Regions from separate parts of the Kitasatospora sp. NPDC002543 genome, predicted to be linked through region 1. Evidence: riboswitches for the same ligand, from Rfam matches in the RefSeq annotation. Region 1 holds a riboswitch; each other region holds the start of a gene.
The links. Region 1 has a riboswitch for cobalamin ahead of ACWD4P_RS09480 (peptidase). Riboswitches for the same ligand answer to the same signal wherever they lie in the genome.

Region 1 (4,201 bases):
CCCGGGTGGCCGCCGACCTCGCCCGGGTCGCCGGGCACCGGGCGGTCGACGCCCCGGTCTCGGGTGGTGTGGCGGGCGCCGAAGGGGCAAGCCTGACCTTCATGGTCGGTGCCGAGGACGTCGACTTCGCCGAGGCCGAGCCGCTGCTCGCGGCGATGGGCCGCCGGGTCGTCCACTGCGGGGCGTCCGGAGCCGGACAGGCCGCCAAGATCTGCAACAACATGATCCTCGGCGTCTCCATGATCGCGGTCAGCGAGGCCTTCGTCCTCGGGGAGAGCCTCGGGCTCAGTCACCAGGCGCTGTTCGACGTCGCCTCCACGGCCTCCGGCCAGTGCTGGGCGCTGACCAGCAACTGCCCGGTGCCCGGTCCGGTTCCGACCAGCCCGGCCAACCGCGACTACGCGGCCGGGTTCGCGTCCGCGCTGATGGCCAAGGACCTCGGGCTGGCCGCCGACGCTGCTGCCGCCTCCGCCGTCCAGGCCGAACTGGGCGTCAGGGCCGCCGAGTTGTTCGCCACTTTCGCCCGGGGCGGGTCCGGCGCTCTGGACTTCTCGGCCATCATCACCACCCTCAGGAAGGACACCGCATGACGTTCGAGACGATCCTGGTCGAGCGCAAGGGTCGGGTCGGGCTGATCACGCTCGACCGCCCGAAGGCGCTGAACGCGCTGAACACCCTCCTGATGACCGAAGTCGTAGCGGCAGCAACGGACTTCGACCGGGACCCGGAGATCGGCTGTCTGGTGATCACGGGTTCGGACAAGGCCTTCGCAGCCGGTGCCGACATCAAGGAGATGCAGCCCCTGGACTTCGTGGACGCCTACCTCGGTGACTGGTTCGCTGCGTGGGACCGGTTCGCCGCGCTGCGCAAGCCGGTGGTGGCGGCCGTGGCCGGCTACGCGCTGGGCGGGGGCTGCGAGTTGGCGATGATGTGCGACGTCCTGCTGGCGGCGGACACCGCGAAGTTCGGGCAGCCGGAGATCAAGCTCGGCGTCATCCCCGGCATCGGCGGCTCGCAGCGGCTCACCCGGGCCGTCGGCAAGGCCAAGGCCATGGAGCTGTGCCTGACCGGCCGGATGATGGGCGCCGAGGAGGCCGAACGGGCCGGCCTCGTCTCCCGCATCGTCCCCGCCGACCAGCTGCAGACCGACGCTCTGGCCACCGCCGAGACGATCGCGGCGATGTCCACCCCGGCGGCGATCATGCTCAAGGAGGCCGTCAACCGCTCGTACGAGGCCACCCTCGCCGAGGGCGTCCGCTTCGAACGGCGGCTGTTCCACGCCACGTTCGCCACCGCCGACCAGAAGGAGGGCATGGCGGCCTTCGCCGAGAAGCGCCCGCCGACGTTCACCCACCGCTGAGGCGTCGCCGGGGGACGCGAGCCGTCCCCCGGCGGTCCTGCCCGTCCCCGAGGCACAGGACGACGGGCCGGTGGCTGTAGCCTGCGGCGACGGACTTGAGCTGGACCGTGCGGGCTCGGGTCGAGCATGTCGGGCGGACGTCGATGGACGTCTCGATGGTGGTCACGGCCGAGCGGTGGAGCCTCAGGGGGCCGTCACCAGGGTGGCGACGGCGCAGCTTGTCGTCGTTGCCGCCTGGCGCGGGAGCGGCGGGCCCGTCGCTCCCGCGCCGAGGCCGCGGAGGCGGCAGGCTGACGCGGGCCGTGCGGGCCGTGCGGGCCGGGGGCCGGTCCGGACGCCGTGCAGGAGCTGCGCGAGGACTTCGACGCCGCGGACGACGCGTGGGCCGGGCCGGTTGAAGTAGGACGGGCCGTCGAGGATCCATACCCGCCCGTTCCGGACGGCCGGCAGCTCGTCCCAGCCCGGCCGTCCGGTGAGCAGGTGGAACTCCCGCTCGGTGCGGTCCGGCGGGAAGCCGCAGGGCAGGACCAAGAGGTTGTAGTAGACCTTGCGGACCGGGTTGGAGAACGCCCAGTGGTAGGCGAAGTTCATGAAGGTCCCGTCGAGGGTGTCGAACAGGCTCATGCCGCAGGCGAAGAGCAGCGGCAGGCAGATGATGGCGTACCAGGGCAGGCCGGAGGCGGCGCCTGAGCCGGCCATCACCTCCGGGGGCCAGGATTGCCGGCCCGGTCCAGTCGGAGTCCGGGCCGCCCGGCCGTGGGGCGGATCAGCCCTGGGTGGTGGCGGCCGCGAAGCGGGCCGAGACGTTCTGCCAGTTGACGATGCCCCACAGGTGGGTCACGCAGTCCGGGCGATGTCGCGGAGGCGGCCGGGGGAAGCGGGATGTGACGCACGATCCCTTGACCGGATCTTTTCCGCTTCGCCATGATGAGCCGTCATGTTGTGACTCCGCCGATGGGGGAAGTCCGGTCCGAATCCGGCGCTGACCCGCAACGGTAGGCCGCCGACTCCACGTCGCGCGGCGAGCCCGAGTACCCGTCGGCGGAGGTGTGTCACCCCTCCTCCCGTCGTGGTCTGCGGGCCGGAGCTCCGAGGGCTGCCCGGCGTGCCGCCGATGCCCTCCGGGCCCCTGCGTCCAGGCCCGGAAAGGTACCACCATGCCCGCGCTCCGTCGCACCCTCGGTCTGCTCGCGATACCCGCCCTCGCTCTCGCCACCGCCCTTCCGGCGGCCTCGGCCGCCCACGCCGACACGACCTCCTCCTGGACCGTCCGCCCCGACGCCGCCGCGGGCGGCTGGCTGGCCCGTCAGCTCGTCGACGGCGACCACTTCGAGTCCGTCTTCAACGGGACGGCCTACCCCGACCAGGGCCTGACGATCGACGCCGTGCTGGCCTTCGCCGCCTCGCACAGCTCGGACGAGGCCGCCGCCAGGGCCACCGCCTGGCTGGCCAGGCCCGAGATCATCGGCGGTTACCTCGGCGACGGCACCACCGAGGCCTACGCCGGCGCCACCGCCAAGCTGCTGCTTGCCACCGAGGTCCGCAGCGCGAATCCGGCCTCTTTCGGTGGCGTCGACCTACCGGCCCGGCTGCGCTCGCTCCAGACCACCGAGGGGCGCTTCTCCGACCGCTCGCAGTGGGGCGACTACAGCAACGCCTTCGGCCAGTCGCTCGCCCTGATCGCCCTGCACCGCACCCCCGGAGGCGCCCCGGCGGCTGCCGTCGACTTCCTCGCGAACAGCCAGTGCGCGGACGGCGGTTACCCGGTCTCCTTCGGCCAGGCGACCTGCACCGCCGACCCGGACGCCACCGCGCTGGCCGTCCAGGCGCTCGCCGCCACCGGCCGCACCGCCAAGGCGAACGCGGGCCTCGGCTGGCTGACCGCGCACCAGAACGCCGACGGCGGCTTCGCGGCCGCCGGGGCGACCGCCTCCAACGCCAACACCACCGGCCTGGTTACCCAGGCGCTGGTGGCCGGCGGGCGCTTCGGCGCCGGCCTCAAGGGCTGGAGCCGGCTGGTGAAGTTCCAGCAGGGCTGCTCGGCCGACCCGGCGGTGCGCGGCGCGGTCGCCTACGACGAGACGGGGTTCAACGCGGGCAACGGCGCCCGCGCCACCGCACAGGCCGTCCTCGGCCTCGCGGGCACCCCGCTGGCCACCCTCTCCGCAGCCGGGGCCCGCCCCGACGCCCCCTCCCTGGCCTGCCCGTCGCCGACCGTCCGCTGAACGAACCTGACACCACTGGGAGTTCCCCGATGACCGACACCCTCACCCCGGTCCGCCCCGTCCGCCCGGTCCGCCGCACGCTCGGTTCGATCGCCGCCGCCGCGGCCCTCACCGCCGGCCTGCTCGGCGTCTCCGCTGCCCAGGCGCCGCAGGCCCAGGCCGCCGCCTGCAGCGGGACCACCGGCGTCACCGTCGTGGTCGACTTCACCGCCGTCGGCGGCGGCATCCAGACCGGCTGCGCGCTCGGCGACCCGGCCAGCGGCCTGACCGCGCTGACCGGTGCCGGATTCTCGTACGCCTTCCACCCGCGCTACCCGGGCTTCGTCTGCACCATCAACGCCTTGCCGACGACCTGCACCAACCCCACCGGCAGCGCCTACTGGTCGTACTGGCACGCCCAGCACGGCGGCCCCTGGTCGTACAGCAGCCTGGGCGCCGGCAGCTACAACCCGGCACCCGGAGACGTCGAGGGCTGGTCCTTCGGCGCGGGCGCCCAGCCCGGCATCACCGCGCCCTGACCTGCCTGCTTGTCCACGCCTCGACGCCCCGGCCTCCCCGACGGGGGAGGCCGGGGCACGGGGTCAGGCGTGGGGTGCCCTCCGGCGCCGGGCGAGGT
Region 2 (4,201 bases), on a different contig from region 1:
GCGCGGGAGGCGAGGTCGGCGCGGTTGGCGGCGAGCTCGGCGGTGATCGCGCCGGTGCCCTCGCGCAGGCCGCGGGCGAGCAGCGCCGCCTCGCCGGCCTTCTGCCGGGCGAAGGCGAGCCAGCGGGCGATCTGCGGGTCCAGCTCCCGTTCGGCGGCGGCGTCGATCGGGACGTGCAGCAGGGAGCAGGACGGCGCGACGTCGACGGTGTCGGCGAGGCCCAGCAGGGTCGCCAGCGTGGACAGCGACTTCTCCAGGTCGTTGATCCAGATGTTGCGCCCGTCGATCACCCCGGCGACCAGCCGCTTGCCGGGCAGCCCGCCGACGGCGGCCAGGTCCTCCAGGTTGGCGGCGGCCGGGCCGGTGAAGTCCAGCGCCAAGCCCTCCACCGGGGCCTTGGCCAGCACCGACAGTGCCTCGCCGAGCCGGTCGAAGTAGCTCGCGACCAGCAGCTTGGGCCGCTCGGTGAGGGCGCCGAGCTCACGGTAGGCGCGCGCGGCGGTGTTCAGCTCGGCCGGGGTGCGGTCCTGGACCAGCGCGGGCTCGTCCAGCTGCACCCACTCGGCCCCCTCGGCCCTGAGCGCCGCGAGCAGCTCGGCGTAGACCGGCAGCAACCGGTCCAGCAGGGTGATCGGCTGGAAGTCCTCCGCCACCCCGGGGGCAGGCTTGGCCAGCAGCAGGTAGGTCACCGGGCCGACCAGCACCGGACGGGCGGCGTGGCCGAGCGCGACGGCCTCCGCGAACTCGCCGACCGCCTTGGCCGGGTTCGCGGCGAACACCGTGTCCGGGCCCAACTCCGGCACCAGGTAGTGGTAGTTGGTGTCGAACCACTTGGTCATCTCGAGCGGTGCGACGTCCTGGTTGCCGCGCGCCATCGCGAAGTACCCGTCCAGCGGGTCGGCGTCGACCGCCTCCCGGTGGCGCGGCGGGATCGCACCGACCGCCACGCTGGTGTCCAGCACGTGGTCGTAGAACGAGAAGTCACCGGTCGGGACCTCCCCGACCCCCGCCCCGGCGAGCTGGGCCCAGTTGGTCCGGCGCAGGTCGGCCGCGGTCGACAGCAGCGCCTCGGCCGTGACCGTGCCCTTCCAGTAGCCCTCGATCGCCTTTTTCAGTTCACGGTTACGGCCCTGCCGGGGGTAGCCGTACGCGGTGGCCACGGACGCCGCGGCTGCGGACTTCGCTGTCAAGGGACTCTCCTTCGCGAGCCTGAATCCTCAAGTGCACCGGTGGCGGCACGAGGACGCGAAGGGAGGACGAACCGGACGGACACCCGTGCCCGTGCACGGCTCCGCCTGGTATGGTCGCCGACCCGCCCACGAGGTCACCGGATGGCCGCACGCGAACGGTCGCGCGCGGGCAGTGGCAGGTCTTCGGACTCGCGGGCGCGCCCACCCGGTCGAAACCGGGGCGGACACCTACTGGCCGTCGCTTCCCAGACCCGTCCCGGGTCCAGTGCGTATGACGGCGGTCGTTCCCACTCACCGCTGCGGGGCAGTCCCGGATTCCCACCGGGTTCCCTCTTGCGACACCCCGCCTGGCGGGCGGGGCGAACCAGCTGCGTGGCCAGCTTAGGGGCAGAACGCCGCCGCGGAGGCGGAAATCTCGAAAGCCTTCTGCATCGTGAGACGAAGCGCCCCGGACGGCCACCCCGAACGGCTACTCGACCGGCTCGCGCTCCGGCCCGGTGCGGCCGGTCCGCCGCTCCCGCGCCGCACCGTCGCGCCGCTCCTCGGAGGAGCCCTCCACGACCAGCTCCGGGACGCGGTGCGGCCGCCCGTCCGCGTCGATCGCGACGAAGACCAGCTGCGCCGTCGCCACCCTGGTGACGGGCCCGGTGAGGTTCCACCGCTCCGAGGTCACCACGACGGCCACGTCCATCGAGGTCCGCCCGACGTGCTCCACCCGGGCCCGGACGGTGAGGAGGTCCCCGGCCCGGACGGGGGCGAGGAAGGACATCTCCTCGACCGAGACGGTGACCGCGGGGACTCCGGCGTGCCGGCCCGCGGCGGCGGCCGCCGCGTCGTCGATCAGCTTCATCATCACGCCGCCGTGCACCGAACCGTAGAGGTTGGTGTCGTGGTCGCTCATGATGTGGGCGAGGGTCACCGCGGAGTCGGCCGGGGTGCGGGAGAGGACGGACGGACTGGTCACAGCGACGGCCCGCCCGTCATGGCGCCGCGGGAGTCGTGGTCGGCGTTCCGCTGCACGGAACCCTCCTTCGTGGGTCGCGCGCCCCGTGCCGGGCACGCGAAGGAGCGGGCGGCCGTGCGCATACGGCCCACCCGCACCAGCGGCCCGCCCTCGGGGTCGTGGTGGGACCGCGGGCCACCACGGCACGCGGGCAGCGGCAGGTCTTCGGACTCGTGGGCGCGCCCTCCCGGCCTGACCGGGACGGACACCTACCGGCCGTAGCCTCCCGGGCCCGTGTCCGGGCCCGCCGCACAGGACGGCGGTCGCCCCCGCTCACCGCTGCGGGGCAGTCCCGGATTCCCACCGGGTTCCCTCTTGCGACACCCCGCCCGGCGGGCGGGGCGAACCAGCTGCCCCGCCAGCTTACGTCCATCCGCGCAGCTCACGGCCACCGCCCACCTCCTCGGTCGGTCCACGCACGACCGCCGGGGCCGTACGCCGGGGCGGACGGCAGAATGTCCCCCATGCGGCACATCTTCGTCATCGGCATCGGCGCGGGCGACCCCGACCACCTGACCCTGCAAGCGGTCAAGGCGATCGGTCGCACCGACGTCTTCTTCATCCTCGACAAGAGCGAGGAGCGGCAGGACCTGATCAGGCTCCGCCGCCGGATGCTGGCCGAGCACGGCCTGCCCGGGCACCGGGTGGTCGAGGTGCCCGACGCGGAACGGGACCGCACCACCCCCGCGTACACCGCCGCCGTGGACGACTGGCGCGTGCGCCGCGCCGATCTGGTCGAGCGGCTGCTCGCCGAGCACCTCGGCCCGGAGGAGAGCGGCGCCTTCCTGGTCTGGGGCGACCCCGCGCTCTACGACAGCGTCATCGCCGTGGTCGAGGACGTGTCCACCCGTGGCGGGGTGCCGTTCGAGTTCGAGGTGCTCCCGGGCATCAGCAGCGTCTCCGCACTCGCCGCCCGGCACCGCACCACGCTGACCAGGGTCGGCCGCCCGGTGCAGATCACCACCGGTCGCCGCCTGGCCGAGGGCTTCCCCGCGGGGGTGGACGACGTGGTGGTGATGCTCGACGGCCGGGCCGCCTTCACCGAGATCGACCCCCGGGGGCTGGAGATCCACTACGGCGCCTACCTCGGCACCCCCGACGAGGTGCTCGTCTCCGGGCCGCTCGCCGAGGCGGCCCCGCGGATCCGCGAGCTGCGCGAGCGGTCCCGCGAGCGCAAGGGCTGGATCATGGACACCTACCTGCTCCGGCGCTCGGACGGCTGACCCTCGGCAGCGTGACGCGGTGCGCCGCCCCGGGGGGGGGGCGGGGCGGCGCGGCGCGTCAGCGGTCGGTGAACTCCGGCGGGCGCTTCTCGGCGAAGGCCGCCATGCCCTCTCACCGTGACCTCGGCTGGGGCCTCAGCCCAGGAGCTTCGCCAGTACCCGGTCGAGCGCGTGGATGTCCTCCGGCGGCAGCGCGAGCAGCGCGTCCGGCGGGGTGGTGAGGATCCCGGTGGCGAGCGCCGCCTTCGCCTCGCCCTCCTCGGTGAGGTGGACCAGCTTGGAGCGCCGGTCGGCCGGGTTGGTGATGCGTTCGGCGAGGCCGCGCCGCACCAGGTCGTCCACGATGACGGTGGTGTACGGCGGGTCGGCGGTCAGCCGCTCGGCCAGCTCCCGCAGGGTGATCGGGCCGGCGGCGAGCCGGCGCAGCGCCCTGACGCGGCTGAAGCTCATGCCGAGGGCGTCGGCGACGATCCTGCGGCGGTCGTGGCGCTCCAGCACGAGCGCGTACATCCCCTGCCAGACCCGGGCCGCCGCCCCGGCGTCGGCCTCGCTCACCTCCGGGTGCCCGCCGGTGTCAAGGCGCTCCATCAGGTGCCCACCGTCTCCTTCGTCCGCTCGGTCTCCTCGACCGCCTCCTCGGCGGCGAGCCGCTGTGCCGTGCGCTCGGCCGTCGCCCGGGCCCAGCGGCCGGAAGTGAGCGTACCGGCGATCAGTACGGCGGCCCCGCAGCCGACGATGATCCACCACGCCGTCCGCGCCGCCCCGGTGAAGGCCACCGGGTCCGT
Region 3 (4,201 bases), on a different contig from region 1:
CGAAGTCGATCCGCAGCTGGAAGAAGACGTCCTGGAGGCCCATCACGCCGAGGCCGACCGGCCGCCAGCGGGAGTTGGAGGTGCCCGCCTCGGTGGTCGGGTAGAAGTTGATGTCCACCACGCGGTCGAGGAAGGTGACGGCGGTGCGCACGGTGGCGTCCAGCCGCTCCCAGTCCATGGCGCCGATGAGGTCGGCGGCCGTGGCGCCCGGGGCGACGTGGGCGCCCAGGTTGACCGAGCCCAGGTTGCAGACGGCGGTCTCGGAGTCGTCCGTGACCTCCAGGATCTCCGTGCACAGGTTGGAGGAGTGCACGGTGCGGCCCGGCAGGGCGGTCTGGTTGGCGGCGCGGTTGGAGGCGTCCTTGAAGGTCATCCAGCCGTTGCCGGTCTGCGCCAGGGTGCGCATCATGCGGGCGTACAGGGTCTGCGCCGGGATGGTGCGGACGGCCTTGCCGGCCAGCTCGGCCTTGCGGTAGGCCTCGTCGAAGTCGGCGCCCCACAGGTCGACCAGCTCGGGCACGTCGGCCGGGGAGAACAGCGACCAGTCCTGGTTGGCGTTGACCCGGCGCATGAACTCGTCCGGGATCCAGTGGGCCAGGTTGAGGTTGTGGGTGCGGCGCGCCTCTTCGCCGGTGTTGTCGCGGAGCTCCAGGAACTCCTCGATGTCGGCGTGCCAGGTCTCCAGGTAGACGCAGGCCGCGCCCTTGCGGCGGCCGCCCTGGTTGACGGCGGCGACCGAGGAGTCGAGGGTGCGCAGGAACGGCACGATGCCGTTGGACTTGCCGTTGGTGCCGCGGATCAGGCTGCCGCGCGAGCGGATGCGCGAGTAGGACAGGCCGATGCCGCCGGCGTGCTTGGACAGGCGGGCGATCTGCGCGTAGCGGTTGTAGATCGAGTCCAGGTTGTCCAGCGGCGAGTCGAGCAGGTAGCAGCTCGACATCTGCGGGTGGCGGGTGCCGGAGTTGAAGAGCGTCGGCGAGGAGGTCAGGTACTCCAGGCGGCTCATCAGGCCGTACAGCTCGGCCACCTCGCGCACCGACTGCTCGCTGTCGCCGACCGCCAGGCCGCAGGCGACGCGGAGCAGGAAGTGCTGCGGGGTCTCGATCACCTTGCGGGTGATCGGGTGGCGCAGCAGGTAGCGGGACTGCACGGTGCGCAGGCCGAAGTACTCGAAGCGGTCGTCGCCCGAGGGGTCGATCAGCGCGTCCAGGGCGGCGGCGTGCTTGGCGACGAACGCGGCGGTGGTGTCGCCGATCAGGCCCTCGGCGTGGCCGACGGCGATCGAGGCGGAGAAGGACACCGAGCCCTGGCTGTTCGCCTCGTCGACGATCTCCAGCGCGAGCAGGCGGGCGGCCAGCTTCGAGTACTGGGGGTCCTCGGCGATCATCGACGCGGCGGCGTCCACGGCCAGCCCGCGCAGCTCGGCGAAGTCCGAGCCGGCGTGGCGGCCGCGCAGTGCGGCGGCGGCGACATGGCCGGGGTCGACCTCGGTGAGGTCGGTGCTGCGGTCGGTGAGCAGCCGCAGCAGCGCGCCCCCGGGGTCGGAGACCGTCGGGTCGGTGAAGGCGGTACCGGAGCCCTGGGCGGGCAGGGTGGCTGAGGCAGCGGTGGTCAAGGCGCTCTCTCCTGGCGGCGATCGGCGGCGGTGCTCGGGGGCCACCGGGCCGATCTGGGCAGGGGAGCACGGCGCGAACGCAAAAAGCGTCGCGCGAGGTGACTCCCCGGCCCGCCCGCGAGGCCCGGAGGGGTACTGCTCGTGCCGGCGCGGCCTCTGCGGGAGGGCCGTGGCGCACGCCGTCGGCAGGTACTCGGACTCGCGGGGTGCGGCTGCTGGAGCCGCCCGCTCACCGCTGCGGGGCAGTCCCGGATTCGCACCGGGTTCCCCTGCATCGACAGCAGAAGCGAGCATACATGTAGTGCCGCCAGACTGCGGCGGCACCATATGTTGTGCCTGTCGTGTCGCGGGTGTGCGTGGGCCGGACAGCCGGTCAGTGCTTGAGATAGACCTTGTACGTGCTCGAATCACCGGTCGGCGAGGTGAACTGGGCGACCAGCCGGTAGTGTCCGGCGGCGGCCAGGGCCTCGCGCAGGGCCCGGTCGGTGCCCCTCGGCGCGGTGCTGTCCAGGACGACCATGGTGAACCAGCCGTCCCGGATCGCGGCCACACTGCCGTCGTCCCCGTGGTGCTGCACCCCGCCGCCGTCGCGGTACTCCGTGCCGGCCCGCGTCGAGATCCACTGCGCGGGTTCGGAGACGCTGCCGAGGTAGTACTCGGCCAGGCCGTCGACCTCGGTGAGATAGCGCCCCTGGGGCTCGGTGTGGGCCCTCAGAACGGCCAGCAGGCGGCCGGAGTCGGGCCCGTTCTGGTAGCGCAGGGCGGACTGCTCCATGCCGAGCGCGAGCAGCGCGACCCAGACCAGGATGCCCAGCTGGGGGTGGCGGAAGTGGGCGCCGACCAGCCGGGTCAGGCCGACCCCGGCGAGCGGGGCGGCGAGCAGCATGCCGTAGCCGAGGTGGCGGAACAGCGCGCCGGAGGTGCCGGTCCACAGGTGGGCGGCGGGGATCAGCAGGGCGGTGACGGTCAGGACGGCCCCGAGCAGGGCGCGCTGCCCCCGGGTGGTGGGGACGGCGTCCTTCTCCGGCGCGTCGTGCTCGTTCATCTGCTCGCGGCGCGCGTAGGCGACGGTGCCGGCGACGGCGAGGACGGTGAACAGGCCGGCCCACTGGAGCGTGCCGAGCAGGATCGGGCCGGCCGGGCCGGGCGCGTTGCCGCGCGAGGGCGACCACCCCGCGACCGCGCCGAGGGTGCCGTACGGGAGCAGCAGGACGAGGGTGGCGGCGGCCGACAGCAGCGCGCGCACGGCGGCCGGGCCGGGCCGGTGGTGCGGCCGGGCGGCGGCGAACGCGAGGGCGACCAGCGCGGGGACGGCGAAGGCCGCGGAGTAGGCCACGGCGCAGGCCAGTGCCGCGGGTGGGGCGGCGAGCAGGGCCAGGGCCGGATGGCGGCGGGCGGTGAACACCGTGGTCCAGGCCGCGAGGGCGATCAGCAGGACGGCGAGGGACTCGGGCGCGGCGTAGAAGCCGACGACGACGGTGGACTGGAGGACGGCGTACACGGCGATCGCGCAGATGGCGACCCGCTCGTTGAACAGACGCCTGGTCAGCGCGTACAGCAGCATCGTGGTGATCAGTGCGAAGCCGAGACTGAGCAGCCGGGTGCCCCAGATGCCGTTGGCGTCGGCGGCGGCGCCGGCCAGCGGCGGGTAGAGCCAGGGCGAGCCGTGCACCCGGTCGACCAGGTCGGTGGTGACCGGGGTGCCGTGCAGCAGGTGGGCCAGCTGCTGGCGGCCGGCGACCATGGCGGCGGCCTCGTCGGGGTGCGCGGCGGCCAGCAGCCGCAGCGAGAGCGCGGCCTGGACGGTCAGGACGGCGCCCAGCAGGCCGCGGGCGATCCAGCGGCGCCGGGGGCTGCTGCCCGGGTCCCAGCCGATCGTGGGGACCGGCGGGATGGTGTACGGGGCCAGCTCGATGCCGTCGGGGTTGTCCACCGCCACGGCCGCGCGGTGCTCGGCGGGGTCCGGTTCCGGACCGGCCGTCGGGCCGTGGGCGGAGCGGCTGGTCGGGACGGGGGGGAACTCGGACTCAGTGCTCATCGGGGGTTCCGGATGTCGAAGCCGTAACGGGGGTCGGACACGCGCTGTTTGAACGCGGCGAGGGTGTCCGGGACGGCCTCGACCCGCCAGTCCGCCCGTTTGACGATGTTGAACCAGACGAAGCCGATGATGTCGTCGTGCGCCTCCAGCCCGGAGAACAGCTGGTCGATGTCGGCCTGCTGGCGCTTGCCCTGCTCGGACGCGGTCTCGCTGATGAAGAAGGGCTTGGCGCAGAAGGTGCGGATCTCGGCCATGGTGGGCCCGTAGAGGGTCTCGAAGGTCTTCGGCCCGGTGCGGGTGAAGTAGCCGGTCATGCCGGCCCAGTCGACGTAGGTGTCGCCGGGGTAGTACGGCTGCAGGCGGGTGTTGGGCGCGGGGTCGATGATGTTGGGGCTCCAGACCCAGATCACGTTGGTGGCGCCGGCCTGGTCGAAGATGTCGTGGACGTGGCGCCAGGCGGCCACGAAGTCCTCGGGGGTGGCTGCCTGGCGGCCCCACGGGTACCAGTCGCCGTTCATCTCGTGGGCGATGCTGATGGCGATCGGCAG
Region 4 (4,201 bases), on a different contig from region 1:
GCGCCGCAGGCTGACTTCGGTGCCCTCGCTCCTGCCCTCGACGTCGTACGCGGTGGGCCGCTCGGTGGCCGGGGGGTGCGGAACGGGCCTGGGGTAGGGCGGCAGGGCCGGCTCGTCCCCGGGTTCGTCCAGTCCGTCGAGGAAGGAGTAGAGCAGCGGGCGCAGCAGCCGGGCGGACTCGCCGCGGTGCGCGAGTGACCGGTCGGTGATGGAGCTGAGGTCGGCGGGCTCCTCGGCCAGGGCCCGTTCGACCTGGGCGGCGAGGTCGCCGTCCGGGTCGAGGGCGGGCGCGGCCTGGCCGAAGGCGTAGCTGGGGGAGCGCGGGTCGAGTTCGGCGGCGCCGGTGGCGACGAGCAGGGTGCGCCGGTTCAGGGCGGCGCCGTAGAAGGTGACGGAGCCGTGGTCGCCGATCACGCAGTCGGCGGCGACGAGTGCGGCCTGCCAGCCCTGGTGGGGCGGGATCAGGCGCAGGCCCATCCGGCAGGCGGCGTCGAGCAGCGCCTCGGGGTCGTGGCGGCTCCACACGTTGGGGTGCAGGACGACGGCCACCGTGTACTCGTCGGCGGGGAGTTGGCGGACCAGCCGCTGGGGCAGGTCGGGGCGGCGGCCGAAGGAGGAGTGCGCGCTCCAGGTGGAGCTGAGGACGACGAGCCGTCGGCTGCCGGTGGCGCCGAGCGCGGCCCGGTAGCCGTCGCGGGAGCGTCGGCTGCCGAGCATCCGGTCGAAGCACGGGTCGCCGACGACCCGGGCGACGTCCAGGGCCTCGGGGCAGGAGATCCGCAGGCGGTCCAGCTGTTCGGGGTGGGAGAGGCCGAGGACGTCCACGAACACCCTTCCGCGGTGGGTGAGTTCGTTGCGGGACAGGCCGGCGGCGCTGACCGTGTCGCCGGTGGACTCGGTGACCAGTCGGTTGTAGCCGGCGCCGTGCGGGAGGACGACGAGGCGGGCGTCCAGGCGGTGCATGGAGGAGTGGACGGCGCAGGAGACGGCCAGGTCGAAGCGGAGGCGGACGGCCTCCTCCCAGTCCAGCACGGTGAAGCCGGGCAGGCCGTGCAGGTACTCGTCCAGGGCGCGGTCGGCGAAGGCGGAACCGGGGTTGACGGTGAAGTACCGCTCGACGCCCTCCGGGTTCAGCAGGCTGAGGACGTCCAGGACCCGGGTCGCCGAGGTGAGGGTGCGGGCGACCGCCAGCACGCGGGCCTTGACCGGTTCGGTGTTCCAGCGGTCGGCGGGCCAGGCGTGGGGGTGGGACGGCACATCATGATCGTACTGGCCGGGGCGGCGTCCGGCGCGTCCTTCCGGGGAAGGACGCGCTCCGGGGAGGGCCGAGCCGGGGTCAGCCCGTGGCCGCGCCGGGCTCGTGGTGCTCGGCGGCGGCGCACTCGTCGAGGATGGGGCGCATGGACTCGTCCACGAGCCGGTAGCGCACCACTCGTCCGTCCCGGTCGCCGGTGACCACGCCGGCCGTGCGGAGCAGCCGCAGGGCCTGGGAGACGGCGGGGTCGCGCATGCCGGTGGCCACCGCGAGGTCGGTGACGGCGAGGGGGCCGGCCCGGTGGAGGGCGAGCAGCAGGGCGAGCCGTCCGGGGTCGGCGAGCAGCGAGAAGCGCTCCGCCCAGGACCGGACGTGTGCCGGGTCGCCGATCGCGGCGATGGCTTCGCAGACCCGGTGCCCGTCGATGGTGCGGTGGCCCGCGCGGTCGGCCGGTACGAGATGCATGCGGACATTCTCGCAGGCGGCGGCCTGTGATCCTGGACACCTGCGCAGGTGCGCAACCTTGCACGGGTCGGGGCGTGGCCCTACGGTGTTCCCCGCCGTGGTGCTCGGGAAGACCGGTGACGGACCCTCAGGGGTCCCAGCCCGGAGCGGCCCTCGCCACTGTGATCGGGTCGTTCCTCCGCATGCGGAGGAGCGTCGTCCGTCCCCACGAAGCCACTGGGCGCCCCACGCCCGGGAAGGCGGGTACGGGTGTCCCGTAAGCCAGGAGACCGGCCACGGCATCTCACGAGGTTTTCCACGAGGTGCTGGAGCGTGATCCGCAGATGACCCTGCCCGAAACCGTTGCCGACGGGCCGAACACGGCCCCTTCCGCACTGCCCGCCTTCAAGTGGCGGCGCGAGGACACCGTCCGTACGGCGGGGCTGATGGCGGTGATCGTGGCCATGCACGTGGTGGCCTTCGGCACGCTGATCTTCCTGGTCGCGCCCGAGAGGTACGCGGTCGGTACCCAGGTCTTCGGGGTGGGCCTGGGCATCACCGCGTACACCCTCGGCATGCGGCACGCCTTCGACGCCGACCACATCGCGGTGATCGACAACACCACCCGCAAGCTGATGGCGGACGGCAAGCGGCCGGTCTCGGTGGGCTTCTGGTTCGCCCTCGGGCACTCCTCGATGGTGGTGCTGATGGCCGCCCTGGTGGCGGGCGGCGCGCAGCTGGCGAACACCCTGATGGACGACGAGTCGCCCACCCACAAGTGGCTCGGCGTGGTCGGTACGACGGCTTCCGGTGCCTTCCTCTACCTGATCGGCGCGCTGAACCTGGCGGCGCTGCTCGGCATCCTCAAGGTGTTCCGCTCGATGCGGGCCGGGAAGTTCGACGAGAAGGAGCTGGAGGCGCACCTCGACTCGCGCGGCTTCATGGCCCGGGTGCTGAACCGGGCGACCCGCTCGATCACCCGGCCGGGGCAGATGTTCCCGGTGGGCATGGTGCTGGGCCTGGGCTTCGACACCGCGACCGAGGTCACCCTGATGGTGATGGCCGGCTCGGGTGCGGCCTCCGGGCTGCCCTGGTACGCGATCGTCTGTCTGCCGCTGCTGTTCGCGGCCGGGATGAGCCTGTTCGACACCCTGGACGGGACGTTCATGAACTTCGCGTACCAGTGGGCCTTCGCCAACCCGGTGCGGAAGGTGTACTACAACCTGACCATCACGGGTCTGTCGATCGCGGTGGCCTTCATCATCGGCACCATCGAGCTGGTCGGGGTGCTGCACGAGAAGCTCGACCTGACCGACCCGGTCACCGGGTTCATCGCGGACATCTCGCTGGACAACGTCGGCTACGCCATCGCCGGGCTGTTCGTGGTCGTCTGGGTGATCGCCATCGGCTACTGGAAGCTCGCCCGGGTCGAGAAGCGCTGGACGCCCGGGAACCCGTGACCCGGGCGGCCGCCGGCGGGCCCGACCGGCCCGGTGCCGCCGCCGCGCCGCAGGCACGCCGAGACGGCGCCTCCCCGGACGGGGGGAGGCGCCGTCGGCGTTCTCCGGGGTCAGTGCCGGTCGCCGTAGCGGCGGCGGAACTGCTCGACCCGGCCGGCGGTGTCCAGCACCCGGGACTGGCCGGTGTAGAAGGGGTGGCTCGCCGAGGAGATCTCGACGTCGATCACCGGGTAGGTGTTGCCGTCCTCCCACTCGACGGTGCGGTCGCCGGTGGCGGTCGACCGGGTGAGGAAGGCGAGGCCGCCGACCTTGTCGCGGAAGACGACCGGGCGGTACCTGGGGTGGATTCCGGACTTCATGAGGGGCTCCTCTCGGGTCGGGCTTCGGTGGTCGGACCGGTCGGGCCGGTCGGGGGTCAGCGCTCCTCGCGGAAGTCGACGTGCCGGCCCGCGGCCGGGTCGTACTTGCGCAGGACCATCCGGTCCGGGTCGTTGCGGCGGTTCTTGCGGGTCACGTACGTGTAGCCGGTGCCGGCGGTGGAGCGGAGCTTGATCACCGGGCGCAGTTCGCTGCGGGCCATCGGGTGTCCTCCTGGGCGCTGGGGTGTCGGTTCCCGGGTCTCGGGCCGGGTGCTGGGAACCGTACACCGAAATGGATGTCATTTTCATCTGGTGTAACGTGAGCCCGGTCCCGCCCATTCCCGGACGCCAGGGAGCACCCATGTCCGCCCACTGCCAACTCACCGGGCGCCGTCCCGGCTTCGGCAACGCGATCTCGCACTCGCACCGCCGTACGCCCCGCCGCTTCGACCCCAACATCCAGCGCAGGCGCTACTGGCTGCCCGGCGAGGGCCGGTACGTCCGGCTGACGCTGAGCGCCAAGGGCATCCGCACCGTGGACGCGATCGGCATCGAGGCCGCCGTCGCCCGCATCCGCGCCCGGGGGGAGAGGGTCTGATGGCCAAGCGGAGCAAGATCGCCAAGAACGAGCGGCGGCGCGCGACCGTCGCCCGCCACGCGGAGCGCCGCGCCGAGCTCAAGCG

Region 2: linked by a shared signal. The riboswitch ahead of ACWD4P_RS32670 (acyl-CoA thioesterase) and the one ahead of ACWD4P_RS09480 (peptidase) in region 1 are both predicted to bind cobalamin.
Region 3: linked by a shared signal. The riboswitch ahead of ACWD4P_RS01930 (ribonucleoside-diphosphate reductase subunit alpha) and the one ahead of ACWD4P_RS09480 (peptidase) in region 1 are both predicted to bind cobalamin.
Region 4: linked by a shared signal. The riboswitch ahead of ACWD4P_RS20070 (Nickel transporter NicT) and the one ahead of ACWD4P_RS09480 (peptidase) in region 1 are both predicted to bind cobalamin.

Annotation. Positions count from the first base shown of each region.
Region 1 covers NZ_JBSFWR010000015.1:27,031-31,231, reverse strand. The annotation lists gene mmsB (3-hydroxyisobutyrate dehydrogenase) at 1-590, shown strand, start outside; gene ACWD4P_RS09490 (enoyl-CoA hydratase) at 587-1,360, shown strand; partial or broken gene ACWD4P_RS09485 (HoxN/HupN/NixA family nickel/cobalt transporter) at 1,544-2,062, opposite strand; cobalamin riboswitch at 2,296-2,417, shown strand; gene ACWD4P_RS09480 (peptidase) at 2,518-3,585, shown strand; gene ACWD4P_RS09475 (flagellar hook-length control protein FliK) at 3,615-4,103, shown strand; gene ACWD4P_RS09470 (hypothetical protein) at 4,167-4,201, opposite strand, start outside.
Region 2 covers NZ_JBSFWR010000115.1:1,486-5,686, reverse strand. The annotation lists gene metE (5-methyltetrahydropteroyltriglutamate--homocysteine S-methyltransferase) at 1-1,190, opposite strand, end outside; cobalamin riboswitch at 1,364-1,557, opposite strand; gene ACWD4P_RS32670 (acyl-CoA thioesterase) at 1,660-2,154, opposite strand; cobalamin riboswitch at 2,350-2,518, opposite strand; gene cobF (precorrin-6A synthase (deacetylating)) at 2,658-3,416, shown strand; gene ACWD4P_RS32660 (MarR family winged helix-turn-helix transcriptional regulator) at 3,552-4,004, opposite strand; gene ACWD4P_RS32655 (MFS transporter) at 4,004-4,201, opposite strand, start outside.
Region 3 covers NZ_JBSFWR010000002.1:182,098-186,298, forward strand. The annotation lists gene ACWD4P_RS01930 (ribonucleoside-diphosphate reductase subunit alpha) at 1-1,591, opposite strand, end outside; cobalamin riboswitch at 1,783-1,939, opposite strand; gene ACWD4P_RS01935 (glycosyltransferase family 39 protein) at 1,989-3,653, opposite strand; gene ACWD4P_RS01940 (glycoside hydrolase family 26 protein) at 3,650-4,201, opposite strand, start outside.
Region 4 covers NZ_JBSFWR010000044.1:44,395-48,595, reverse strand. The annotation lists gene ACWD4P_RS20080 (hypothetical protein) at 1-1,257, opposite strand, end outside; gene ACWD4P_RS20075 (ArsR/SmtB family transcription factor) at 1,337-1,720, opposite strand; cobalamin riboswitch at 1,802-2,012, shown strand; gene ACWD4P_RS20070 (Nickel transporter NicT) at 2,044-3,159, shown strand; gene ACWD4P_RS20065 (type B 50S ribosomal protein L31) at 3,270-3,518, opposite strand; gene rpmG (50S ribosomal protein L33) at 3,575-3,739, opposite strand; gene rpmB (50S ribosomal protein L28) at 3,880-4,116, shown strand; gene rpsN (30S ribosomal protein S14) at 4,116-4,201, shown strand, end outside.